One region of the Mesorhizobium sp. M7A.F.Ca.MR.245.00.0.0 genome, then DNA from elsewhere that is predicted to be linked to it. Evidence: predicted binding sites of a transcription regulator. Region 1 holds the regulator's gene; the other holds the start of a gene.
The links. The regulator PhoB, encoded in region 1, activates phosphate uptake and scavenging genes when phosphate is short. The targets are predictions, from matches to a motif close to TGTCATNNANCTGTCAT.
Positions count from the first base shown of each region.

Region 2: the regulator PhoB is predicted to act here: its motif matches at 1,093-1,109, upstream of ppk2 (polyphosphate kinase 2).

Region 1 covers NZ_RZTE01000030.1:23,514-46,497, reverse strand. The annotation lists gene EOB80_RS24915 (substrate-binding domain-containing protein) at 477-1,505, shown strand; gene pstC (phosphate ABC transporter permease subunit PstC) at 1,602-3,068, shown strand; gene pstA (phosphate ABC transporter permease PstA) at 3,065-4,381, shown strand; gene pstB (phosphate ABC transporter ATP-binding protein PstB) at 4,399-5,223, shown strand; gene phoU (phosphate signaling complex protein PhoU) at 5,250-5,957, shown strand; gene phoB (phosphate regulon transcriptional regulator PhoB) at 5,974-6,663, shown strand; gene EOB80_RS24885 (ROK family protein) at 6,680-7,927, opposite strand; gene xylF (D-xylose ABC transporter substrate-binding protein) at 8,198-9,238, shown strand; gene EOB80_RS24875 (sugar ABC transporter permease) at 9,381-10,733, shown strand; gene EOB80_RS24870 (ATP-binding cassette domain-containing protein) at 10,745-11,545, shown strand; gene EOB80_RS24865 (CHASE domain-containing protein) at 11,673-13,301, shown strand; gene EOB80_RS24860 (membrane lipoprotein lipid attachment site-containing protein) at 13,398-13,643, opposite strand; gene EOB80_RS24855 (hypothetical protein) at 13,727-14,053, opposite strand; gene EOB80_RS35510 (hypothetical protein) at 14,175-14,489, opposite strand; gene EOB80_RS24845 (sensor histidine kinase) at 14,486-15,517, opposite strand; gene EOB80_RS24840 (DUF1328 domain-containing protein) at 15,696-15,863, opposite strand; gene EOB80_RS24835 (response regulator) at 16,141-16,935, opposite strand; gene EOB80_RS24830 (NepR family anti-sigma factor) at 17,152-17,355, shown strand; gene EOB80_RS24825 (RNA polymerase sigma factor) at 17,359-17,910, shown strand; gene EOB80_RS24820 (response regulator) at 17,924-18,295, opposite strand; gene EOB80_RS24815 (Crp/Fnr family transcriptional regulator) at 18,444-19,205, shown strand; gene EOB80_RS24810 (DUF883 family protein) at 19,334-19,660, shown strand; gene EOB80_RS24805 (hypothetical protein) at 19,672-20,130, shown strand; gene EOB80_RS24800 (HWE histidine kinase domain-containing protein) at 20,146-21,678, opposite strand; gene EOB80_RS24795 (hypothetical protein) at 21,828-22,028, shown strand; gene EOB80_RS24790 (diacylglycerol kinase family protein) at 22,058-22,978, opposite strand.
Region 2 covers NZ_RZTE01000025.1:72,839-75,320, forward strand. The annotation lists gene EOB80_RS22930 (aldo/keto reductase) at 1-939, opposite strand, end outside; gene ppk2 (polyphosphate kinase 2) at 1,217-2,137, shown strand; gene EOB80_RS22940 (dihydrofolate reductase family protein) at 2,185-2,482, opposite strand, start outside.

The DNA of each region.
Region 1 (22,984 bases):
AAGATTCGCGCCCCTGTCAGCGGCCAAGACTATGGTGCGATCGCACCATATGAAAGGCGGCATCCAGCCGAGACAATGGCGACATTCGAATTCCGCTCTTCCCAGTTACGGGCGGGAGCAGCGACCGCCGGCATGAGACAGCGTCAACCTACCCCAACGGACCTGTTTTCGGCGATGGCCCGGCCACGACACCGTCTGGCTGAGAGCAACGCGCTCCCGTCCGGCTTTTCTTCATAAAGGCCGGCTGATTCCCAAATCGCCGGCCAGCCTCGACCGAATCGAGCAAGTCCCTGATTCCGGTGACAAAGCGGGGCTGCGTCGGGAGTGCCGGCCAGGCGGCATTCTGCTCATCCCGATGACGCGTTACCGGGGTGACATCAAACTGTCATGCGACTGTTATAATCGAAGGCTATTGGCCTCAGCGGGCGCCGACTGACGAGCGCCGAGAGACCATCTTCCGAACAGGAGCAGGCCACATGAAGAAATTCCTCTATACGGCGTCGGCCGCTGCGCTTGCGCTCGCCGCGACGTCCGGCTTCGCCGCCGCGCGCGACCAGATCCAGGTCGCCGGATCATCGACAGTGTTACCTTATGCCAAGATCGTCGCCGAGCAGTTCGGCGAAACATTCACCAACTTCAAGACCCCGGTCGTCGAATCCGGCGGCAGCGGCGCGGGCATCAAGGAATTCTGCAAGGGCGTCGGCGAAGATACGATCGACATCGCCAACTCGTCGCGTCCGATCAAGGCGGACGAACTCAAGTCCTGCGCCGACGCCGGCGTGAAGGAAGTCCAGGAAGTCCGGATCGGCTATGACGGCATCGTCTTCGCCACCGACATCAAGGGCCCGGATTGGGCGCTGGTTCCCGCCGACATCTACAAGGCGCTCGCGGCCAAGCTGGTCGTCGACGGCAAGCTCGTCGACAATCCGAACACCAAGTGGAGCCAGGTCAATCCGAAGCTGCCCGACTGGGACATCGCCGCCTATATTCCGGGCGAAAAGCATGGCACGCGCGAAGTGTTCGAGACCAAGCTTCTCGATGCCGGCTGTGACAAGGCTGCTCTCAAGGCCGCCGGCATTGCCGACGACAAGGAAATCGGCAAAACCTGCATCGCCATCCGCAAGGACGGCAAGGCCGTCGACATCGATGGCGACTATACCGAGACGCTCGCCCGCATCGACTCCAACAAGACCGGCGTCGGCGTGTTTGGCCTCGCCTTCTATGAGAACAATGCCGACAAGCTGAAGGTCGCCACCGTGGAAGACGTCGTGCCTTCGACCGAGACGATCGCCAGCGGCAAGTATCCCGTCTCGCGCCCGCTGTTCTTCTACGTCAAGAAGGCGCATCTGGGCGTCGTTCCCGGCCTCAAGGAATATGTCGAGTTCTTCCTTGACGACCAGATGGTTGGCCCGGAAAGCCCGCTCGCCGAATACGGCCTCGTTGCTGCTCCGGATGCCGAGCGTCAGGCCCAGCGTGACGCTTTCGCCGCCGGAAAGTCGATGTAATCAGCTGCCGAACCGGGGTGCGGGCCAAATCCCGCGCCCCGGTTTCATCGCAGGCCGCAATGGCGGCTGCGTAAGAATTTCTCTTGGGGTGGGTCCATGTCGTCCTTGCTCGTACTGGCCATCGTCGTTGCCGTCGGCCTGGTTGCCTTTTTCATCGGTCGGCAACGTGCCGCGGCCCAGGACAATGGCAAGGTCAAGCCGCATTCGCGCGCCCACTATCATGGCTGGTGGGCCTTCCTGCTCGCCGTTCTGCCTGCCCTTTTGCTGCTTGCCGTCTGGACCGTCGGGTCTTCCGTCTATCTGGACCGACACATTCACACTGCCTTGCCCGAGCTCACCGTCGACAGCAAGGTTGCCAGTGAGGCACTGGATGTCAGCCTGGTAAAGAGCCTCGCCAGGGGCCTGCGCAAACTCGATGCAGGCACACTGGCCGCAATGCCGGCCAGCTTTGCCGAGCTGCAGCCGCTGCTCGCCGCCAAGGGTGTGGCACTGGCGAGCGACACGCAGGATTACATGATCCCGATCGCCATCGAGGCGAACAAGGTCCAGGACCGGCTCGGCCTGTTCGGCGCCATTGTCATTCTCGTTTCCTCGATCGCCGGCGCCTTCTATGCGCTCAGGCAGATCGAGCCGCGCGCCAGGGCCCGCAACAATGTCGAGAGGCTGATGCTGTGGGGGCTGCTTGCCGCCTCCACCATCGCCATCCTGACCACCATCGGCATCGTGCTTTCGATGCTGTTCCAGACGATCACCTTTTTCGAAAGCGTCTCGCCGATGAGTTTCTTCTTCGGCACCGTCTGGGATCCGCGTTTTGCCGCTGCCGGTTCGGGCGGCAGCCAGGGCCAGTTCGGTCTGATCCCGCTTCTTGCGGGCACGCTCTACATCGCCGCCGTCGCGCTGCTGGTTGCGGTGCCGGTCGGGCTGATGTCGGCTGTCTACATGGCCGAATATGCAACGCCCAAGGTGCGCTCGGTGGTCAAGCCGGCGCTTGAACTGCTGGCCGGCATACCGACCATCGTCTACGGCATCTTCGCCGTCGTCACGCTTGGGCCGTTCCTGCGCGACCTGTCCGCGGCGCTGACCGGCGGTTCGCCCTTCATCCAGGGCCAGAGCATCTTCACCGCCGGCCTGGTCATGGGCGTCATGCTGATCCCGGTCGTGTCCTCCCTTTCGGACGACATCATAACCGCGGTGCCGCGCGCCATGCGCGACGGGTCGCTTGGCCTCGGCGCGACCCGCTCCGAGACGATCAAGCGGGTGATCCTGCCGGCTGCACTGCCCGGCATCGTCGGCGCCATCCTGCTGACCGCCTCGCGCGCCATCGGCGAAACGATGATTGTCGTGCTGGCGGCGGGCGTCGCCGCCAACCTCACCATCAACCCGTTCGAGGCGATGACGACCATCACTGTCAAGATCGTCAACCAGCTCACCGGCGACCTCGAGTTCAATTCGCCGCAGACGCTGGTCGCCTTCGCACTCGGCCTGACGCTGTTCGCGCTGACGTTGGTGATGAACATCGTCGCGCTCTACATCGTGCGCAAATATCGGGAGCAGTACGAATGACCGACATTTCCATGGATACGATGGTCAGGGCGGCGGCCCATCCGCGCCGCGACATCGGCCTGAAGGCCCGTTACGCCGCCGAACGCCGTTTCCGCATCTATGGCGTCGTGGCGATTTCCGTAGGCCTGGCGTTCCTGGCAATCATGCTGATCACCATCGTCTCGAAAGGCTACACCGCCTTCTGGCAGACGACGGTATCACTGCCGATCTCGTTCGACGAGAAAGTGATCGATCCTTCCGGCAAGCGTGCAACCGATCCGAGCGTTCTGATCAAGGCAAATTATCCCAGGCTCGCCGAAAACGCGCTTGTGGCCAAGCTCGGCATCTCTCCTGATGACAAGCCGATGATCCAGAAGCTCAAGGGCTTCCTGTCGGAAGGCGCCCGCGTCCAGTTGCGCGACATCGTTGCCGCCGATCCGTCCGTGATCGGCACGACACGCAACGTCAACATCCTCGCCGCCGCCAATCTCGACTCGGCTTTCAAGGGCCAGATCGACCTCAGTGTCGAGGAAGCGCGACGCAAGGTCTCGGACCAGCAGATCACCTGGATGAACAAGCTCAAGGCCGAGGGCGCGATGGCCGAGCACTTCAACAGCGGCCTGTTCACCTACGGCGCCTCCAGCCGCCCGGAAACCTCGGGCATGGGCGTGGCGATCATCGGCTCGTTTTATATGATGGTGATCGTGTTGCTCCTGGCGCTGCCGATCGGCGTCGCCGCCTCCATCTATCTGGAGGAGTTCGCCAAGAAGAACCGTTTCACCGACCTTATCGAGGTCAACATCAACAATCTGGCAGCGGTGCCGTCAATCGTCTTCGGCTTGCTCGGCCTCGCGGTGTTCATCAATTTCCTGGGCATGCCGCGCTCCGCCGCTTTCGTCGGCGGCCTGGTGCTGACACTGATGACGCTGCCGACGATCATCATCGCGACGCGCGCTGCACTTGCCGCGGTGCCGCCGTCGATCCGCTCGGCGGCTCTCGGTCTTGGCGCCTCCAAGATGCAGATGGTGTTCCAGCACATCCTGCCGCTTGCCGCACCCGGCATCCTCACCGGCACCATCATCGGTCTAGCGCGTGCGCTCGGTGAAACCGCGCCCCTGCTGCTAATCGGCATGGTCGCCTTCGTCGCCGATCCACCGACGACGCCTTTCGATCCGGCCACCGCGCTGCCGGTGCAGATCTATATGTGGGCGAACGAGGCCGAACGCGCCTTCGTCGAGCGCATGTCGGGCGCGATCATCATCCTGCTCGTCTTCCTCATGGCCATGAACATCACCGCGATCGTGCTTCGGCGTCGGTTCGAGCGGCGCTGGTAGAAAAAAGGCATTTTGGTATGAACATCATGACCGAACAGTCCCTTGAAAATGCAGTGGGCGATAAGATGAACGCCAAGTCGAACGAAGTGATCAAAATGCGCGGCGACAAGGTCGGCGTGTTCTATGGCGAGAAGCAGGCGCTGTTCGATGTCAATCTCGACGTCCGCCTGAATCAGGTGACGGCGCTGATCGGCCCCTCCGGCTGCGGCAAGTCGACCTTCCTGCGTTGCCTCAACCGCATGAACGACACCATCGATTCCGCGCGGGTAACCGGCAAGATAACGCTCGACGAAGAAGACATCTACGACAAGAACATCGATGTCGTCGAACTCAGGGCGCGCGTCGGCATGGTGTTTCAGAAACCCAATCCGTTCCCCAAGTCGATCTACGAGAACGTCGCCTATGGCCCGCGCATCCACGGATTGGCCAAGCGCAAGGCCGACATGGATCAGATCGTCGAGTCGAGCCTGAAGAAGGCGGCAATCTGGAACGAGGTGAAGGACCGTTTGCAGGAACCTGGCACGGGTCTTTCCGGTGGCCAGCAGCAGCGTCTGTGCATTGCACGCGCCATCGCCGTGTCGCCCGAGGTGATCCTGATGGACGAACCGTGTTCGGCGCTCGACCCGATCGCCACTGCTCGCGTCGAGGAACTGATCGACGAACTGCGCCAGAACTATACGATCGTCATCGTCACCCATTCGATGCAGCAGGCAGCGCGCGTGTCGCAGCGCACCGCGATGTTCCATCTAGGCTATCTGGTCGAGGAGGGCGCCACCGACAAGATGTTCACCACCCCCGACGACAAACGCACCCAGGACTACATCACCGGCCGGTTCGGCTGAGCTCAGGCATATGAGGGACGAAGATCATGGGTGAACATACCGTTGCATCTTTCGATGAGGATCTGGAGCAGATCAGCCAGCTGATCCGCGACATGGGCGATCTCGCCCGCTCGATGGTCAGTGGCTCGACCAAGGCTTTGCTCAATTCGGACAATGCGCTGGCGCAGCGCGTGGTTTCCGATGATGCCATCATGGATGCGCGCCAGCGCGAGCTGGACGATCGCGCCATCACGCTGATCGCCAAGCGCCAGCCAATGGCCAACGACCTGCGTGCGGTGGTCGGTTCGATCCGCATGGCCGGCGACCTCGAGCGCATCGGCGACCTTGCCAAGAACATCGCCAAGCGCGTCGGCACTGTCGGGCTGAGCGTCACGCCGCACGATCTTTCGCATTCGATCGACGCGATGGCGCAGCTGGTGCTGATCCAGGTGCAGGGGGTCGTCGACGAGTATGCCGCCGCTGACGCGGCAGCGCTTGCCACGCTCAGAAACAATGACGAACGCATCGACGTCAAATACACCTCGGTGTTCCGCGAGCTGCTGACCTACATGATGGAAGATCCCCGCAACATCACGGCGTGCACGCACCTGTTGTTTTGCGCCAAGAACCTCGAGCGGATCGGCGACCACGTGACCAACATCGCCGAAAATGCCTACTATGTTTTGACCGGCACGCAGCTGCCAGCCAATCGTCCGAAGCAGGACGAGACGGCAATGTCCGCGCCAGCGGCATAACAGGGGTGACCAGCCGATGATCGCACCACGCATCATGGTGGTGGAGGATGAGGAGCCGCTAGGCGTGCTGCTCCGCTACAATCTTGAATCCGAAGGTTACCAGGTCGAGGTGGTGACGCGCGGCGATGAGGCCGAAATCCGGCTGCAGGAGAACGTTCCCGATCTTCTGGTGCTCGACTGGATGGTGCCTGCGGTTTCGGGCATCGAACTCTGCCGGCGCCTGCGAATGCGTCCCGAGACCGAGCGGCTGCCGATCATCATGCTGACCGCGCGAGGCGAGGAAAGCGACCGCGTGCGCGGCCTGTCGACCGGCGCCGACGACTATCTGGTCAAGCCCTTCTCGACGCCGGAGTTCATGGCCAGGGTCAAGGCGCTGCTGCGCCGGGCCAAGCCGGAAGTGCTGTCCAGCGTGCTCAAGGTCGGCGATATCGTGCTCGATCGCGAGTCGCACCGTGTCTATCGCAAGAAGAGCGAGATCCGGCTTGGGCCGACGGAATTCCGCCTGCTCGAATTCATGATGCGCCATCCAGGCCGCGTGTTCTCGCGCAGCCAGCTGCTCGACAATGTCTGGGGCGAGACGATCTACATCGACGAGCGCACAGTCGACGTGCATGTCGGCCGGCTGCGCAAGGCGGTCAACAATGGCCGTATGCCTGATGTCATCCGCACGATCCGTGGGGCCGGATACGCCATCCGAGAGGACTGAACTCCCTCGTTTGAACTCACGCCACGTTCTTGCCGCCGAAACCGGATCTCGCCTGCACGCCCGGCGCAAAAATCTCCTGATCGACGAAGATCAGCGCCCGCATGGCGCAGCCTTCGCGGATCAGCGGCAGTTCGTTCGGCTCGGTGTCGAAGGAAATCGATTTGGAATGCTGGCCGCCGGCGGTCTGGGCAATCGCTTGCCGCAATGCCGGCTCGATCAGGTCGAAGGCGGCGGCGCTGACACCGACCATGGCGACCGGCGCCGGATCGATCAGCGCGAACAGGCTGCCGAGGCCGTAGCCGAGCGCTTCGCCGGCCTTGCGATAGGCTTCCCGTTCGGGTCCGTCACCTTCGCGGGCCGCGGCAGCCAGGGCGCGCATGTCGGCGTCGCTGACATCGGCAACGGGTTCTGCATCCTCGCCCATCTGCCTGGCGTTGCGCCATATGGCGTAATTGCCCGCATAGGCTTCGACGCAGCCGCGCCGTCCGCAGCGACATAGCGCGCCGTTCGGCCGATGGATCATGTGGCCGAATTCGCCGCCCGAAGAATGGGTGCCGGTGAACAATTCGCCCTTCAGCACCAGTCCCATGCCGATGCCGTGCGACAAAAGGATAGCGATGAAATCGTCGCGGTAACGATCGGGGTCGCGCCAGCGCAGCGCCACCGCCATCATGTTGCAGTCGTTCTCCATTATGGCAGGGATGCCGAACTCGTCTTCGAATATGTCAGCGAAGGCGATGTCGGTGTGCGGCGTGATCGGCGACCACAGCATGGCGCGGGCACGGGTGTCGGTGATGCCCTGGATGGCCAGCGCGATGCGGGCGATGCTGCGCACGTCCAGGTCGGGATCTGCCAGGCGGCGCCGCACGATGGCCGTGCATTCCCCGATCAGCGACTCGCGCGACATCGTCAGCGTGTCCAGCCGGCGCTGTTCCTCGGATATTACCTGGCCGGCATAGTCGATGACGGCGACGGAGAGGAAGTTCAGCGACAGCACCACGGTCATTACCGCGACCGCTTCCGGATTGAGACTGAGGCCGACCTGCGGCCGGCCGCGTTTGAGCGAGCCGGCCTCGCTCGGCTTGCTTTCGGTCAGGATGCCTTCGACGATCAGGTCGGATGAAATCGCCGAGATGGTCGAATGGCTGAGGCTTGTGGTCGCGGCGATCTCGGTTCGCGACGGCTGTCCGGCGCGGCGCACTGCCGCGATCACCATGGCGCGGTTGCGGCGGCGCAGATCGTCGTGGCGGATTCCGACCGACATGTTCTTTCATATCCTCCCGGTCGCCGCGGTTCCTCCTGCCCCTGGAACGCTGTCGGTGACGCCGGTAAATACTGGCAGAAGCTGCACGCCGTGTCATTTATTTATTCCGAGACTCGAAAAAAACTCGAAATGACATCAAAATCCATCAGAATCGATGTTGACAGCGTTCGGGCGTTGGCCCAGTGTTTTTTCGAGGCTCGAAAAAATAGAGCCTTTGTGCCGGCCCTCGGGTCAGTTTGGTCGCGCCATACGCGGCGCAGGGAGGATAATATGAAAAGATTCACGGCCGCCATCCTGGCGGGTGCCGCCATGTCGCTGACGCTCGCGTCTGTCGCGCAGGCGAAGGACAAGGTCGTCGGCGTTTCGTGGTCCAACTTCCAGGAAGAACGCTGGAAGACCGACGAAGCCGCCATGAAGACGGCGATCGAGGCCGCTGGCGACAAGTACATCTCCGCCGATGCGCAGTCCAATCCCGGCAAGCAGCTTACCGATGTCGAAAGCCTGATCTCGCAGGGCGCCAATTCCCTGATCATCCTGGCGCAGGACGCTTCGGCCATCGGCCCGGCCGTGCAGAAGGCGCTGGACGAAGGCATTCCGGTCGTCGGCTATGACCGGCTGATCGAGAACAAGGACGTCTTCTATCTGACCTTCGACAACAAGGAAGTCGGCCGCATGCAGGCCCGCGAAGTGTTCAAGGTCAAGCCGGAAGGCAACTACGTCTTCATCAAGGGCTCCGGTGCCGATCCCAATGCCGATTTCCTGTTCTCGGGCTCGATGGAAGTGCTCAAGGAAGCCATCGACAGCGGCAAGATCAAGAATGTCGGCGAAGCCTACACGGATGGCTGGCTGCCCGCTAACGCCCAGAAGAACATGGAACAGTTCCTGACCGCCAACGACAACAAGGTCGACGCGGTGGTCGCGGCCAATGACGGCACTGCCGGTGGCGTCGTCGCGGCGCTGACGGCTCAAGGCTTGGCCGGCACCGTGCCGGTCTCGGGTCAGGACGGCGACCACGCCGCGCTGAACCGCATCGCCCTCGGCACGCAAACCGTGTCGGTGTGGAAGGACGCGCGGGAGCTCGGCAAGAATGCCGCCGAGATCGCCTCGCAACTGGCCGACGGCAAGAAGACGAGCGACATCGCCGGCGCCAAGGACTTCACGACGCCGGGCGGCAACACCGTCAAGTCGCTGTTCCTGACCCCGGTTGCCATCACCAAGGACAATCTCAACGTCGTCATCGACGCCGGCTGGATCAAGAAGGACGAAGTCTGCGCGGGTGTCGCCGCCGGCACCGTGGCGGCCTGCAACTGATCCGTACCACTTTGAAATATCTGAACGCCGCGGCCCAAAAGCCGCGGCGTTTTCTCAAAGAATTCTGTTTCCGCATCATGCGGATAGCTTCTAGGCTGGGCTCCGGCATGCGCGTCAGACGGCCAGCCGGTGGGAGGAAACCATGACCGATACGACGTCAAACCCGCAGACCGATACGGCGCGCGCGTCGGAACTCGGCGCCGTCGCCCGGTTCCTGAAGGCGACCGAGATCGACACCCGCATGCTCGGCATGATCGGCGCGCTGCTGGTCATCTGGATTGGGCTGCATGTCATTTCCAGCCTGCGCCTTGGCGTCAATCCGCTCGATTTCGACAGCCGCACCTTTCTCACGCCGCGCAATCTGTGGAACCTGTCGGTGCAGACATCCGCGGTTGCCATCATGGCCTGCGGCATGGTGCTGGTCATCGTCATGCGCAACATCGACCTGTCGGTCGGTTCCGCCGAGGGCCTGATCGGCATGGTGATGGGGTTTGCCCAGGTGCATTTCCTGGTGCGCTTTGTCGGGCTCGAACTCGGCAACCCGTGGATCTGGGTCCTGGCACTGGTCATCGGCCTGGCGCTCGGCCTGTTGATCGGCGCTTTTCAAGGCTTCGTCATCGCCTATCTCGAAGTGCCCGCCTTTATCGTGACGCTGGGCGGCTTGCTGGTCTGGCGCGGTGCCGCCTGGTGGGTCACTTCAGGCCAGACCGTGGCGCCGCTTAACGCCACTTTTCAGCTGATGGGCGGTGGGCCGGCGGGATCGATCGGCGCGACCTGGAGCTGGGTCGTTGGGATCGTCGCCTGCCTCGCCGTGGTGTTTGGGCTGTTCAACGGGCGGGTGCAGCGCAAGCGTTTCCGGTTTCCGCTACGTCCGATCTGGGCCGAGGCGCTGCTTGGAGTCGTCACCTGCGGCGCCATCATGGGTGCGGTCTGGCTCGCCAACTCCTACCCCTGGCCGATCGGCATCGTGAACAGATATGCGGCCGCCAACAACATCACCGTTCCCGAAGGCGGCCTGTTCATCGCCCACGGTATCGCCATACCGGTGCTGATGGCGGTCGCCGTCGGGCTGGTCATGACCTTCATCACCAACCGCACCCGTTTCGGCCGCTATGTGTTCGCCATCGGCGGCAATCCCGAGGCGGCTAATCTCGCCGGCATCAACACGCGATGGATCACCATGAAGGTGTTCATGATTATTGGCGTGCTGGCCACGATTGCCGCGGCGATCTCCTCGGCCCGGCAGAATTCGGCCACCAACGTGCTTGGAACGCTCGACGAACTGCTCGTCATTGCAGCCGCCGTGATCGGCGGCACGTCGCTTGCCGGCGGATCGGGAACGATCATCGGCGCCATGCTGGGCGCGCTGCTGATGCAGTCGCTGCAGTCCGGCATGGTGCTGCTCGGCGTCGACTCGCCGCTGCAGAGCATCGTCGTCGGGGCCGTACTGGTCATCGCCGTGTGGCTCGACACCGTCTATCGCAAGCGCGTCTAGGAGGGCATGCCATGAATGACAAGACTGCTCCTGCAGCTACCGCGCTGATCGACATGAGGAACATCTCGATCGCGTTTGGCGGCATCCGCGCCGTTGACGACGCCTCGATCGATCTTTTCCCCGGCGAGGTCGTGGCGCTGCTCGGCCACAATGGCGCCGGCAAGTCGACATTGATCAAGATCCTGTCCGGCGCCTACAAGCGCGATTCGGGCCAGATCTTCGTCAACGGCGAGGAGGCATCGATCTCCAATCCACGCGACGCCAAGAAATACGGCATCGAGACGATCTACCAGACGCTGGCGTTGGCCGACAATGTCGACGCCGCCGCCAATCTGTTCCTCGGCCGCGAGCTGATGACCGCCTGGGGTACGCTCGACGACGTTGCCATGGAGGCCGAGGCGCGCAAGGTGATGGGCCGGCTCAATCCCCGCTTCCAGCGCTTCAAGGAGCCGGTGATCAAGCTGTCGGGCGGCCAGCGGCAATCGGTGGCGATCGCGCGTGCGATCCTGTTCAACGCCCGCATCCTGATCATGGACGAGCCGACGGCGGCGCTTGGTCCGCAGGAAACGGCGCAGGTCGGCGAACTGGTCAAGCAGCTCAAGTCCGATGGCATCGGCATCTTCCTGATCAGCCACGACATCCACGATGTGTTCGAGCTTGCCGACCGGGTCTGCGTCATGAAGAACGGCCAGGTCGTTGGCACCGCCCGCACCACCGATGTCACGCAGGACGAGGTGCTGGGGATGATCATTCTTGGCAAATGCCCGCCGGGCGCCATTCCAGGACCGGGCGCGCTGAAGATCGCGGCCTGAGATCAAGCCAGCTCGCGGTTGCCGGACACGTGATATGCCAGCCGTAAGGATGGCTTGGCCTTGGCATTGTGTTGGCACGGCGACTTGCCCATAAAGGTCCGATATCGCTCAGGGACCGCACGATCCGTTGAAGAAGCTTTTCCCGATCATCGCCTTTATCGCCGTCGCACTAATCAGCATGGTGATGGCAGGTTTCGCCTATTTCGCCACACAGGAAGCCGCGCGCATCAAGTTCGAGGCGACTGCCGACGACGCGCTCAACCGGATCGAGAGCCGCATCGACCTGCATCTGTCGCTGCTGCGCTCGACGCAGGCCCTGTTCGACGCCCGCAATGGCGATATTTCTCGCAATGAGTTCAAGGCGTTCTTCAACGCGCTCGATGTCGACAAGAATTTCGCCGGCTTGCGCGGCATCGGTTTCCTCAGGCTGGCAAAGACGGGCGACGAGGCGACGGTCGAACGCGATATGCTGCACGATTATGGCGTCAGTCATCCAATCTACCCGGATACCACGCAACCCTGGCGTACCCCTATCGTGCTGTTCGAACCGCTGGATCCATCCAACCAAGCCGCCATCGGCTACGACATGTTCAGCGAACCGATGCGGCGTGTGGCGATCGAAAAGGCGATGTCCGACGACCAGCAGCACGCCAGCGGGTTGGTGCAACTGGGCCAGGACACGGGCGCCTCGCAGACGTTCACCGGCTTCTTCGTTTTCGTGCGGCTCAATGTCGAAACCGCTCCCGACGTCATCAATGCTTCGAGATCCTCGACATCAGGTTTTCTCTATGCGGCCTTCCGGGCTCGCGATCTGTTCCAGACCGCGCTCAGCCGGTCGCCGCTACTGCCGGTCAACACCGAAATCTATGACGGCGATGGTGCCGTGAGCGGCGACAATCTGCTGTTCCGGTCGGAGACGCCGCCAGCTTCGACTTTCGGGGACAGGCTGCTGGTCACCCGAAAGATCATCGTCGCCGGACGGCCATGGACTGTCCTGTTCCGGCCGACAAGCGCCTTCTCGCAGCCGTCGTCGCGCGCCATTCCCGTGATGCTGGGGCTATTCGGCCTGCTGTTGGCGGGCGCCATCGCGCTGGTGGCGCGATATCAGGAGCGGGCCTATGAGGCAGCGTCGCGGTTGCACGAAACCACGGAAAAGAGCCTGATCGAAAAAGACCTGATGCTGCAGGAGATGAAGCATCGCATCAAGAATTCGATCACCAGGGTGCTGGCGATCGCGCGCCAGACGGCATCGCGGGCTACCGACGTCAACGAGTTTTCCGCATCCTTCTCGGCCAGGCTGCAGGCGATGGCAGCGTCCCAGGACATGCTGACGCGCTCTCGTTGGCAGAAGGCCGATCTTGGCGATCTCTTGCGCATCGAACTCGGCCAGGTGTTCGGCAAGGAGTTGCCCGAGGGGCTGCTGTCAGGGCCGCAGGTGCTGCTTGACGAAACCACGACGCAAGCGCTCGGCCTGACCTTCCACGAACTGGCGACGAATGCGCTGAAATACGGCGAAGCCGGCAATTCCGTGGGGGCACTGAAAGTGGATTGGTCTCTGGAAGGGCGTGGGCGCGACAGGACACTGGCCCTGAACTGGCGCGAAAACGGGCAGAAGAAACTCGAAGCTCCCGCCGAAACCGGCTTCGGCACCAAGCTGATCGATCTCAACGTGACGCGCGAATTACGCGGTACGATCAAGCGCGACTACCAGGCCAATGGGCTGAACGTGGAAATCAAAATTCCACTCGCCAATTGAGCGCGACCTTCTCCCGAAAAGGATCAAGCGTCCGGACATGAAAAATCCGAAGGCCAGCGGACCAGCCTCCGGATCGACGTTTCGATTATCGCCGAATTAGTTGCAGCGAGCCGTGTAGATCCGGCCGCGATGATCGCGATATTGGCAATAGCCGTTGCGCAGATTGCGCACCAGCAGGCCGGAACCGGCGCCAACGGCCGCGCCGATCAGCGCGCCCTTGCCGCCGCCGACCAAGCCGCCGACACCGGCGCCGATCAAGCCGCCGCCAACCACGTCCTGTTCGGTCGAGGTGCAGCCGCTGACGGCAACCACCGCAACCAGGGCAATAATCATCTTCCGCATAGAGTCACTCCTCACTTTTTGTCCTCACTTGGTAAAGCTCCAGCTGCCATTTAGCATGAAATGACGGCCTTTGCTGCTGCAATCTATTGTTGGTGAAGATAGTCTTTTTCTGGGCCTGCCGCGTTCGACGCCATTACCAGGCTGGAAATTGCCAAAGAAGCGTCAAGCGTACCATCGGCGCGCACGTTCCAGACTATCTGATCATAGTCGTCTTCAAGCACCGGATCGACGGCAAGACATTTGGCGACGATGTGATCAGCCTGCCCTTGCACGTCGCCCAAGACGAATGGGCGCTCGGCCACACATTGCTCGGCGGTCGCGAAAATGCTGACGGGCACCTGGAGTTCACGGCAGTCGGCCATCGTGTTCGAGCAACCGATGACCAGCAGCAATGCAGCGATATGTTCCATGGCGGGAAAGTCCTCTCGCCATAGTAACGGTCTACATCAGCCAAAGTTCCTGGCGCGCTGGGCCGGGCAGGGAAATAAGACGGCGACAATTGATTCTGTCGCCGGCCGAAACCAGCTGGCCTCAATAGACAAGCTGGTACAGGGCGACCACCACGATCACCGCCACCAAGGCCAACGCAACAAGGCGCAAGGCTCCGTTGGGGACAGGGGCCAGCGGTGGCGCGGATGACTCGGAGTCCTCAAACTCGCCCATGGAAATCCGGGCGGCCTGCTCCAGTCTGTTCATATCGGCAACCGTCAAGGCATTCCCTCCCGCACCATGCTGCAAATCCTGCTGCGGAAATGTTCGGTGATGCAACAGGTTCCAGCGGTATCTGGGAAAAACAGCATCTGCTTTTATGGTGAACAGCTGGTTAAGAAAGCTCGGGTCGCTCAATCCGTCTCGAAATTGCCGTGTGGAACGACAAGGCGGTACTCGAGACGGCCAGCCGCGATTTCGAGCGTCGCCGTTCCGTTCAGTGACGCCGGCACGACCCGTTCGAGTGCGACGCTGCCGAAGCGCTTCTCGCTACGCCTGACATCACTGGCTCCGATTGCCTCGGCCCATGTCAACGACAGGGAGGTTCCCGTGTCGGCTGCGGTCAGGTTGGCTGTAACATTGACGAATCCATCGGGCCGCGACAGGGCGCCATAGCTCACCGAATTGACGGCGAGTTCATGCATCGCAAGGCCGATATGCAGGGCAGCGTTGGGATTGAGATAGGGGTTTGCCCCCTGAAACCGCAGGCTGCGAACCGGATCGCCGCCGTAGCGGCCCACCTGGCCCGATACGAGTTCGCGAAGTGCGGCGCCCCGCCAGTTGGAAGAGGTCACGAGATCCTGGGACGAAGCCAGCGATTGCAGCCGGCCGCGAAAACGTGTCAGGAAATCGCCGATGCTGTCGGAGTAGCGACCGGTCTGGGTGGCTATGCTCTGGATGATCGCCAGCAGGTTTTTCGAGCGATGGCTCACCTCCCGCAACAGCGTCGTCAGGGTCTGCTCACGGCGCTTCTGCTCGGTCGTCTCGACCATCGTGGTGACGACGCCTTGCACCGTGCCGCCATCGCCGTGGTCGGCATCGATCCAGACCTCAAACCAGCGGCTGCCATCCTCGACGGGAACGCTGATCTCGAGACGTTGGGGGTTGCCGGATGCAATGACGTCGCGCTTGGCCGCGCCGATGCGGTCGGCCTGCGCCTCCGGCAGAATACCGATGCTGTCGGCGGTGTCCGAAACCCAGGGCGCACGCATGTTGCGCGCCCATACGGTTTTCATCTCGCGATCCTGGTAGAGAACGGAAATGCCGGCATTGTGCAACGCGTGAAGAAGGGCGCGGCCGAGCTGCATGCCGCTTTCGGCAGGATGGAGGGCGATGACTTCATCGCTTTGCACGTCGTCCTTCCTGTTTCCGGTGCTGGAACCCATCGGCCAAACTGTCCACCCAATTCAGGCTGAACGGCTCACCGGTGAATGGGTTCCAAAGAGGTTTCCCGAACCCGCCGCCAAAAAACGGTCCGCCGGACGGCGTCCTTTGAAGGACACCGCCCGGCGGTGGCTGGAAACCGTTTGAGGGGTGCGGCTTCCAGTGTTCGGCCGTCCGTCCTTACGAAGCCCGTTTGAACAGGCCCGCAAGAAGCGAAATGACCAGGAAAGCGAGGAAGATGAAAAACAATATCTGCGCTATGCCGGCAGATGTACCGGCGATGCCGCCGAAACCAAGCGCGCCGGCGATGATCGCAACGACGAGAAATACGAGCGCCCAGTAAAGCATGATGCATCTCCTTCGAATGATGCGATAAAAACGTGGGTGGTTGCGGTTTGTTCCCACCCTTTGCCGAAAAAGACCGAGCTTGCAAATCGTTCGGCAGCCGGACGCGCAGGAAATTCGCCCTCACCGCCCGATGCGTGGATCAGGCGGCCCGAAGTGAAGAATTGAAGAATTGAGGAATTGATGAATTGACGATTTTGATGATCTGGAGAAATCGGCGAGCGAGGCTATCGCCTTCAATTCCTCAATTCCTCAATTCCTCCACTCCTCAATTCGCGACTTATGCGGCTGCTTTCGCCTGCCGGTCAAAAAACAGTGCCTGGCTGATCAGCGCCTTGACCATGTCGGGATTGAACGGCTTGGTGACCAGGAAGGCTGGTTCCGGTCGTTCACCAGTCAACAGGCGCTCGGGGAAGGCGGTGATGAAGATGACCGGCACCGACGTCGATGACAGGATCTCGTTCACGGCCTCGATGCCGGAACTGCCGTCGGCAAGCTGGATGTCGGCCAGCACCATCTTCGGCCGTGTCTTGCCGAACATCATCACTGCCTCGGCATGGGTGCGCGCCGTTCCAACGACCCGGTGCCCGAGGCTCTCGACCATTTCTTCGATATCCATGGCGATCAGCGGTTCATCCTCGATGATCAGAACGTCGGTTGCCACCTGGCGGGATATCTCGTTGCTCGCCTGGGCAAGCAGCTCTGAAAACTCCTGGTCGCCGACGTCGAGGATCTCAGCCGCTTCGTCCTCGCTGAAGCCTTCGACAGCCACGAGGAGGAAGGCCTGACGGGGCCGCGGCGCGATCGCATTCAGATTGGCGGCGGTGCGCTGTTCCCACGCCGATTGCGCCTGCTCCTGTGGAACGCGAATGGCGACCGATGTGAACAGCTTGGCGAAAACCTTGTACAGCGCGATGCGGTCGCTCGATGCTTCGGGAAATATCTCGATATCGGCGATGATGGCCTCGAGCATCGCGGCTACCAGCGCATCACCACTCTCTTGCGACCCGGAAACAGCCCGCGAGAAGCGGCGCAGGAATGGCAGATGTGGTGCGATGGTGGCGGATAAGCTCATGGTAAGACGTCTCCCTCAGAATGACGTGAATGCGTAGCAGGTCAAGCTGACTGCAAGCCCTGACGATAACGCGGATTTTTAGAAAAAGTTCCGCCTCGACGGAACGAATACCGGGGAGGGGCGTTTGGGGTCGGGATGGGCAACCAGACGAGGGCGCCGCTTGCGTTGTGTTGAGTATGATAAGAGCGGTTTGAGCGCTGGGAAAACAAGGGCAAAATGAAGGATATGACGAAAGATATTCTGGCTGGCGCCGAGAGCAGGCGCCGGAACGGTTCTGGTGATGCTCTTGGGCCGAACTCCGAAATCGGACGCAAACTCAAACAATATTACGACGCGCTGGTCTCCGACGATGTGCCGGATCGCTTTTCCCAGTTGCTTAGCCAGCTGGAACGGGCTGAACCCGCACAGAAGAAGGACTGAGGCATGGCCGCGGTCTCACAAGGCTTCAAGACCGATCTGCTTGGGGCAATCCCAAGTCTGCGCGCGTTCGCCGTGTCGCTGACGCAAAATGCCGACAAAGCCGACGACCTCGTCCAGGAAACGCTCGTCAAGGCCTGGGACAAGCATGAGAGCTTCCAGCCCGGCACCAATCTCAAGGCCTGGCTTTTCACCATCCTGCGCAACGAGTTCTATTCGCAGATGCGCAAGCGCGGGCGCGAAGTGCAGGACAGCGACGGTATCATGACGGCCAGGCTTGCCGTTCATCCGGCCCAGCACGGCCAACTCGACCTGAAGGATTTTCGCGGCGCCCTGGAGCAATTGCCGGAGGACCAACGCGAAGCCATCATCCTCATCGGTGCATCTGGTTTCTCCTACGAGGAGGCCGCCGAGATCTGCGGTTGCGCGGTGGGAACGATCAAGAGCCGCGTCAGCCGAGCCCGTACGCGCTTGCAGGAGATCCTGAAAATATCAGGCGAGGACGAGTATGGTCCGGACGCAATTTCGGCCCAGGTAACGAGCTCGCCGGCGAGCTGACCGCGATCGTGTCTCAAGCACGTCCGCAGGCCGCGGCGACCGCTTGCACGAGGTCTTCACCCGAATAGGGTTTGCCAACCAGCCTGACGCCCGGAAACGATGCCTTGATTTCATCGGCATCCGAATAGCCCGACGCAAACACGAAAGGTATGCCTGCCGCGCGCAGCCCGGAGGCGAAATCGATGGTTGAGGCGCCGCCCAGCATCAAGTCGACAATGGCTGCATCGAATCGCGTGGCGACCTCGCGGCCATCGACCTCGGTCAGGTCACGGGCGATCACCACCTCATCGGCGCCATGGTCGCGGCAAAGCTGCTCGACGTCCATGGCGATCAGAAATTCGTCCTCCAGGACCAGAATCCGCAATCCGTCGAGCAATGTGGGCACAGGCAAAGACTCCTTGAAACGCCGGAGTCATGATCGCTAATTCGCTTGCTGTCATTTAAAAAAGACATGTGGCAAGCGGGCGGAACCTCAATCCTTGCAACGCGTTGAAACGCGCTCTCCAAGAGCGGGCTTTCGAAGGGGGGTCGAAATGTCGGTTCAGAACAATAGCGCTTTCTCCAGCCGCCAATATCCTTGCGAGAACTGCCCATTGCGGCCGTTGCCGATTTTCCGCGATTTCGAAAAACAGGAACTGGCCTTCATCAGCAAATTCAAGAAGGGCGAACTCGCAGTCGAAAAGGGTGGCACGGTGCTGGTGGAGGGAAGCCATAGCGCCCATCTCTACACCGTGCTCTCCGGCTGGGCGTTTCGCTACAAGCTGTTGCTGGACGGCCGCCGCCAGATCCTCAACTATCTCATGCCCGGTGATCTGATTGGCCTGCAAGGCAGTGTGATGGGCGAGATGCAGCATTCCGTGGAGGCACTGTCGCCGATGCTGCTGTGTGTTTTCGAGCGCGAATATCTGCATGAGCTGTACCGCAATCATCCCGGGCTGGCCTATGACATCACCTGGATCGCATCGCGTGAAGAGCGGATGCTGGACGAGAATCTGCTCAGCCTCGGGCGCCGCAGTGCGATCGAGCGCGCTGCCTATCTCATCGCCTTCATCGGCAGCCGCGCCAAGGTCGTCGGACTGAATGGCAACCAATCCGTCCAGATACCGATCACGCAACAGCACATCGCCGATACGCTTGGCCTGTCGCTGGTTCACACCAACAAGACGATCCGCAAGCTGATGGATCGCAAGCTGATCGTCTGGCGCGACGGCGGCTGCGTGGTTTCCGACAATGAAGGGCTCAAGCGGCTCGCCGGCTGGGAAGGGCTGGGTGAAGCGCGCCGGCCATTAATCTGAGGAAGCGTGTTTTGCCGGAGCCGGCGGACCGGGTGCGCGCCGATGCGTTTTCGGCTACTTTGTCCCCAATGCCGGAACCTTGAGACGCGCAGCGCGTTTGAAACCAAGCAATCACAAGGAGTTAAGCCATGGCCACTGCCGCAGGAAAGACCGCAAACGACGCCCGTGCAAATGCGGACCTGGAAGCCGACATCAGGCAGTTGAAGGCCGACATCGACAAGCTCACCAAACAACTGGCCAAGACCGGCGAGCATGGCTATGGCACCGCGCGCCGCGCAGCCACGGAAGGGGTCGAGCAGTTGCGTGCGCAGGGCGAAGCAGCCTTTGACAGCCTGCGCAGCAATGCCAAGGACATCGAAGCGCAGATGATGGCAAGCGTGCGTGAAAAGCCGGTGACGTCACTGGCGATCGCCGCCGGCGTAGGCTTCCTTTTCGCGCTCATCGCGCGTCGCTAGTCGCGCTCCAGATGGGAATGTTGGCAACCCTGATCTCGGGCCTCGCCTCGGGGGAAACCGTGGCCGCCATACACCGGGCGCGCACGGCGGCAATCGTCTATGTGATCGCCATGGCCGCCGCACTTTGCGGTCTCGTTTTTCTTGTCGGGGCCGCCTATATCTGGACGGCGATGCGCTATGGGCCGCTTGCCGCGGCACTGGGGTTCGGCGTCGGTTTCCTGGTGCTTGCCGGACTTATCCTGCTGATCTACCGGATCTCCGCAGGCTCACGCGCCCGGCGCCGGGCGCAGCGCCGCAATGCCGACATGAAGGCGATCGGCATCACCGCCGCACTCGCCGTGCTGCCGAGTCTGCTCAAGGGAAAAGGCGGTCTCGGCGTCATTCTGGGTCCGGCCGTGGCGCTCGCGGCCTACGCCATCTACCGCGAGAATGTGAAATCCGACGATCTGGATGAGAGCGAACGGAGATAGAGCTGTTGGGAGAGGTCACTTTGACAACTCTTCCAGCGGCATCGATATTTCGGCAAACACGCCCTCCGGCCGGAATTCATGGGTCACTTCGCTGGAAATGACCTTGGCTAGGCTGCGGCGAATGAGGATCGAGCCGAAGCCGTGCCGATCCGGCGGAGCGACTTGCGGGCCGCCGCTTTCGCGCCAGGTCAGCACAAGACGCCGGGCATCCCTCCTGCCTTGCATCCTCCAGCCGAGATCGACCCTGCCTGACGGCACCGACAGCGAGCCATATTTCAGCGCGTTGCTGGCCAGTTCATGCAGGATCAGGCCAAGCCCGACGGCCTGGTCGGGCGACAGCAGCAGGTCGTCGCCGGAGATCGTCATGCGCGGCTGCTCGGCCGTTTCGAAAGGTTTGACCTCGATCTGGACGAGTTCACTGATGCCAATGCCGCGCCACTCGCGGTCCGACAACAGATTGTGGGCGATGCCCAAGGCCTGAAGCCTGGCGCCGAACGCCTCGAGGAACTTGCTTGGCTGGCGGGCATGGCGCACGGTCTGCGTTGCCAGCGCCTGGACGGTCGCCAAAGTGTTCTTGACGCGATGGTTGAGCTCACGCAGCAGCAGCCGTTGGCGTTCGTCGCCGAGCTTACGCTCGGAGATGTCGTAGTTGACGCCGAAGATCAAGGTCGGCTTGCCGTCGCCGTCACGCTCGATGACACGGCCGCGCGTGGCGAGCCAGCGCGGCGGATGAAAGCCCTTCACCCGGTATTCGCCGAAATAGTCGTCGCTGCCGGTCAGGGCGTCGCGAAAGCGGGTTTGGGTCTGGTAGACGTCACGCGGATCGATGGCGGTGAGGATGTCGCGTGCGCGCAGCCGGTTGGAGCGCGGCAGGCTGAACAGCTCCGACATCAATGTGTCGCATTCGATGATATCGGTGCGGATATCCCATGCCCAACTGGCGAGCGACGCCGCATCGAGTGCGATGGCACGTCGTTTTTCCTCGCGAACCAGTGCGGCCTCGGCGATCGCGCCGCTGCGGGTTGCGTCCTTGAGGGTGAACAGGCTGGCGGCGAGGCCGGCGAGCGACTTCAGCTGGTGGAGCTCGGCGCGGGATGGAAAACCATGCGGCTCGTGGTCGAGCACGCACAGCGTGCCTATGCGGGCACCTGCCACAACCATCGGCGCGCCGGCATAGAAGCGGACATGGTGCTTTCCGGTGACCAGCGGGTTGGTCTTGAAACGGGGATCCGTCGTTGCATCCACCACCACCATCGGCTCGTCGCCGGCGGCAATCGCATGGGCGCAGAAGGAGACGTCGGTCGCGGTTTCGGCCTCGTCCAGGCCGAAGCAGGATTTGAACCACTGCCGTTCGAGGTCGACGAGTGTAACCAGGGCCATCGGCACCTGCATCACCGCCGCGGCAAGGCTGCTGACGCGGTCGAAATCGGGGTCGGCCGCCGTATCCAGCATCTCCAACCCGTGCAGCACGGCGAGGCGGTCAACATCCTTGACTGCGCGCGCAACTTCGGCCGGCAGCTCGGGCACTGTTTGCGTCTTGCCAGTCACCCCACTTGCCTCGTCCCGGTCTTCGCCGCCGCCTGCTTGCCCTGGTGCAAGGCCAGCGCGCTTTTCCGGAACCATCCTAGCGAGGAACCGTTACCCGACCATGATTTGCCGAGCGCGCCAGTTGGTGCAGAATGAGACAAGGATCGAGCATGGCCAAGATCATTCCCGAAAACAAGGCGCGGCAGGGGCGATGGGGCTGGCATGGATTTCGAATCCTGATCGCCGGATTGCTTCTGGTGTTTGCGGCTTGGGGCATTGCCGAGATTTATGGTGTGTTGATCAAGACGCCAACCAGCGATGAACAGCATGTCCCGACACCCAGCACCACCGAGCAGGCTCCTGCTGGTTAAAGCCGCTTTGTTCGTTGCAACGCATAGCATCAGGCGGCTCTTGATTGGGCCGCACTCGCCGGCACCAGTACATTCAGCGCGCCAGGCTGGATTTCGATTACTGTTTCACGGTCAAGCCTGACCAATTCGCCGTCCATCACGGCGCGAAATTTGCGGCTGCTCGAATGGATTTTCAGCACCGTTCTGTTCGTCTGGTGGATTTCGACATGTTCGTTGTCGCGCCATTTGCCGCGCGCCACGTTGAAGAAGAACTTGACCAGTTCGGCGCGCTGCTTCGCCACCGTGACATAGACACCGAGCACGCCGCCCGCCGGATTGTCGGCGTAGGGCAAATGGCCTTCGCCGAACAAATTGTTGGTGATGCCGATCCCGGTGATGCGTGCCGCCATTTCGGCATCACCGATGCTGAGCGTCACATTCATCGCAGGTGGATTGTTGATCGTCGCCCAAGCCGCCTTGGCCGAGGCGCGGATCTTTCCCAACCGCGAACCGAACTCCATCTTCTGGCGCAGTTGCACCATCTTCGCATGCATGCCGATCGAGAACTGATGTATGAAAGGTTGGCCATTGGCGGTCGCCACGTCGACCGCGATGATTTCGCCGTCGGCGAAGGATTTCAGCGCCCCATCGAGCGACTGCGGAATGCCCAACCCCCGTGCGAACAGGTTCATGGTGCCGGCCGGCAATATGGCAAGCGCCTTCTTCGTGCCCATCAGCCGGGCGGCCGCGGCGGAAATGGTCCCGTCGCCGCCACCCGCCAGCACGATGTCGACGGAGCGACGCGAAGCCGCGCTGTCGAGCGTTTCCACCACGTCCTTGCCGGCGACAATTTCGATGCTGAGCGAGTGCCCTGCCGTCTCCAGCGTCTGATGCATCCTGTCGGAGAAGGCGACGAGGTCGGTGGTGCGCAAAGTGCCGCCATCCCGGTTCAGCACCGCTGCGAATTTCATACCCCG
Region 2 (2,482 bases), on a different contig from region 1:
GTCGAGGCGCTCGCGCTCCTCGCCGGAGAGCATCAGGCTTGCCGCCGCGATGTTGTCCCGGAACTGCGTTTCCGTCCTGCCGCCGATCACCAGCGAACTGACGGCCGGCCGGCCAAGCAGCCAGGCCAGCGCCACCTGCGCTGCCGACACGCCGCGCTGCGCGCCGATCTCGACAAGCACGTCGACGATCCGCCACAGCCGGTCCTCGTCGCGGATCGGCGGTTCGGACCAGCCGGCAAGCTGGCGGGCGGTGGGGCTGTCGCGGCGGTATTTGCCGGACAGCAATCCGCCGGCAAGCGGGCTCCAGACCAGGACGCCCAACCCCTGGTCGACGGAAATCGGCAGCAGTTCGTACTCCGCCTCGCGCGCTTCCAGCGTGTAATGGATTTGCTGCGTGACGAAGCGCGGCTGATGATGGCTGTCGCTGATGCCGAGCGCCTTCATCACCTGCCAGCCGGAATAATTGGAGCAGCCGACATAGCGGATCTTGCCCTGGGCAACCAGCGTGTCGAGCGCGCCGATGGTTTCCTCCAGCGGTGTCACGCCATCCCATTCGTGCAGGAAATAGATGTCGATGACGTCTGTCCTGAGCCGCTTCAGGCTTTTCTCGCATTCGCGGATCAGGTGATGGCGTGACAGGCCTTCATCGTTCGGGCCTTTGCCGATCCGCATCCGTGCCTTGGAGGCGATCAGCACGTCGCCCTTGCGCTTGCCGCCGAGCGCTTCGCCGATGATTTCTTCGGAAATGCCATTCGAATAGACGTTGGCGGTGTCGATGACATTGATGCCGGCGTCGATGCAGAGGTCGATCATGCGGCGCGCTTCGTCGAGGTCGGTCTTGCCGACAGCCGAAAACGCGCCGGCGCCGCCGAAAGTCATGGTGCCCATGGTCAGCGTCGATACTTTCAGGCCGGAACGGCCGAGTGTGCGGTATTCCATGTCGATCCTCGCGATTGCGTTGGAAAAGGGGCTGGGGAGGGTGCCCGAATGTGGCCGCTATTTGTAGGACAATTTGCGCGACTTGTCGCCATGCCAGGACGCCGGATCGATCATGCCTGGCGGGATTGGCAGCGGCGGCGATCACGCTCGGGCTGCAATAAAACCGTCATTGCAGGCCTATATTGAAGTCGGCTCAGGCGTTGCCGTTCCGGGCTGTAAGCCGGAGTTTGGGGCGCCGGACGTGGATCGACAGAGCTTGCAAGTGGAGCAGCCGATAATGACCGAGCTAAAACAGAATTCTCCGGCCAGGGATTGGCTTGAAGCCGAACTCGCCGACACGCTCGACGAAGACTATGAGCTCGAAATGTCGGAGCCGGCGCTGTCGATGGAGATCGCCAAGATCTACAAGAACTCGCATCCGCCTTCGATCGATCGCATGCAGTATTTTCGCGACCTGATCACCCTGCAGTCCGAATTGATCAAGCTGCAGTCCTGGGTCGCCTACCACAAGAAGAAGCTGGTGGTGATCTTCGAGGGACGCGATTCGGCCGGCAAGGGCGGTGTCATCAAGCGCATCACCCAGCGGCTCAATCCGCGCATCTGCCGCGTCGTGGCACTGCCGGCGCCGACCGAGCGCGAAAAGTCGCAATGGTATTTCCAGCGCTATGTCCCGCATCTGCCGGCCGGCGGCGAGATCGTGCTGTTCGACCGCTCATGGTACAACCGCTCGGGCGTCGAGCGGGTGATGGGCTTTGCCCAGCCCGATCAGGTCGAAGAATTCTTTCACGACGTGCCGGAGTTCGAGCGCATGCTGGTCCGCTCGGGCATCACCGTGGTCAAATACTGGTTCTCGATCACCGACGAGGAACAGCAGATGCGCTTCCTGATGCGCATCCATGATCCAATGAAGCAGTGGAAACTGTCGCCGATGGATCTGCAGTCGCGTGTGCGCTGGGAGCAGTACACCAAGGCCAAGGAAGAGACCTTCGCCCGCACCAACATCCCGGAAGCGCCCTGGTTCATCGTCGAGGGCAACGACAAGAAGCGCGCGCGGCTGAACTGCATCGACCATCTGCTCAAGCAGCTGCCTTACGAGGAAGTGCCGCACGAGGAGATCACTTTGCCGGAGCGCGTCTTCAACCCCGAATACGAGCGCCAGGTGCTGCCGCGCGAGCTCTACGTGCCGGAGAAGTATTGATGGACGCTCCCTTCTCCCCGTATAGTGACGGGGAGAAAAAGCTGTAACTACGCCCGCTTGATGGTGACGTGCGTGGCAAGCGTCGTCGCCACCTGCTCGCTGCAGATATAGCCCAGCTTGAGCATATCGAGGCCGGCGAAAAGGTTCTCGCCCGAGCCGAGCAGCACCGGCGCGATCGCCAGATGCATCTCGTCGATCAGTTTTTCCTGCAGATATTGCCGGATGGTGGCGACACCCCCGCCGACCCGTACGTCCTTGCCGCCAGCGGCAGCTTTAGCCTGTTCAAGAGCTGAATGGATACCGTCAGTGACGAAGTGGAAAGTCGTGCCGCCCTCCATCATGATC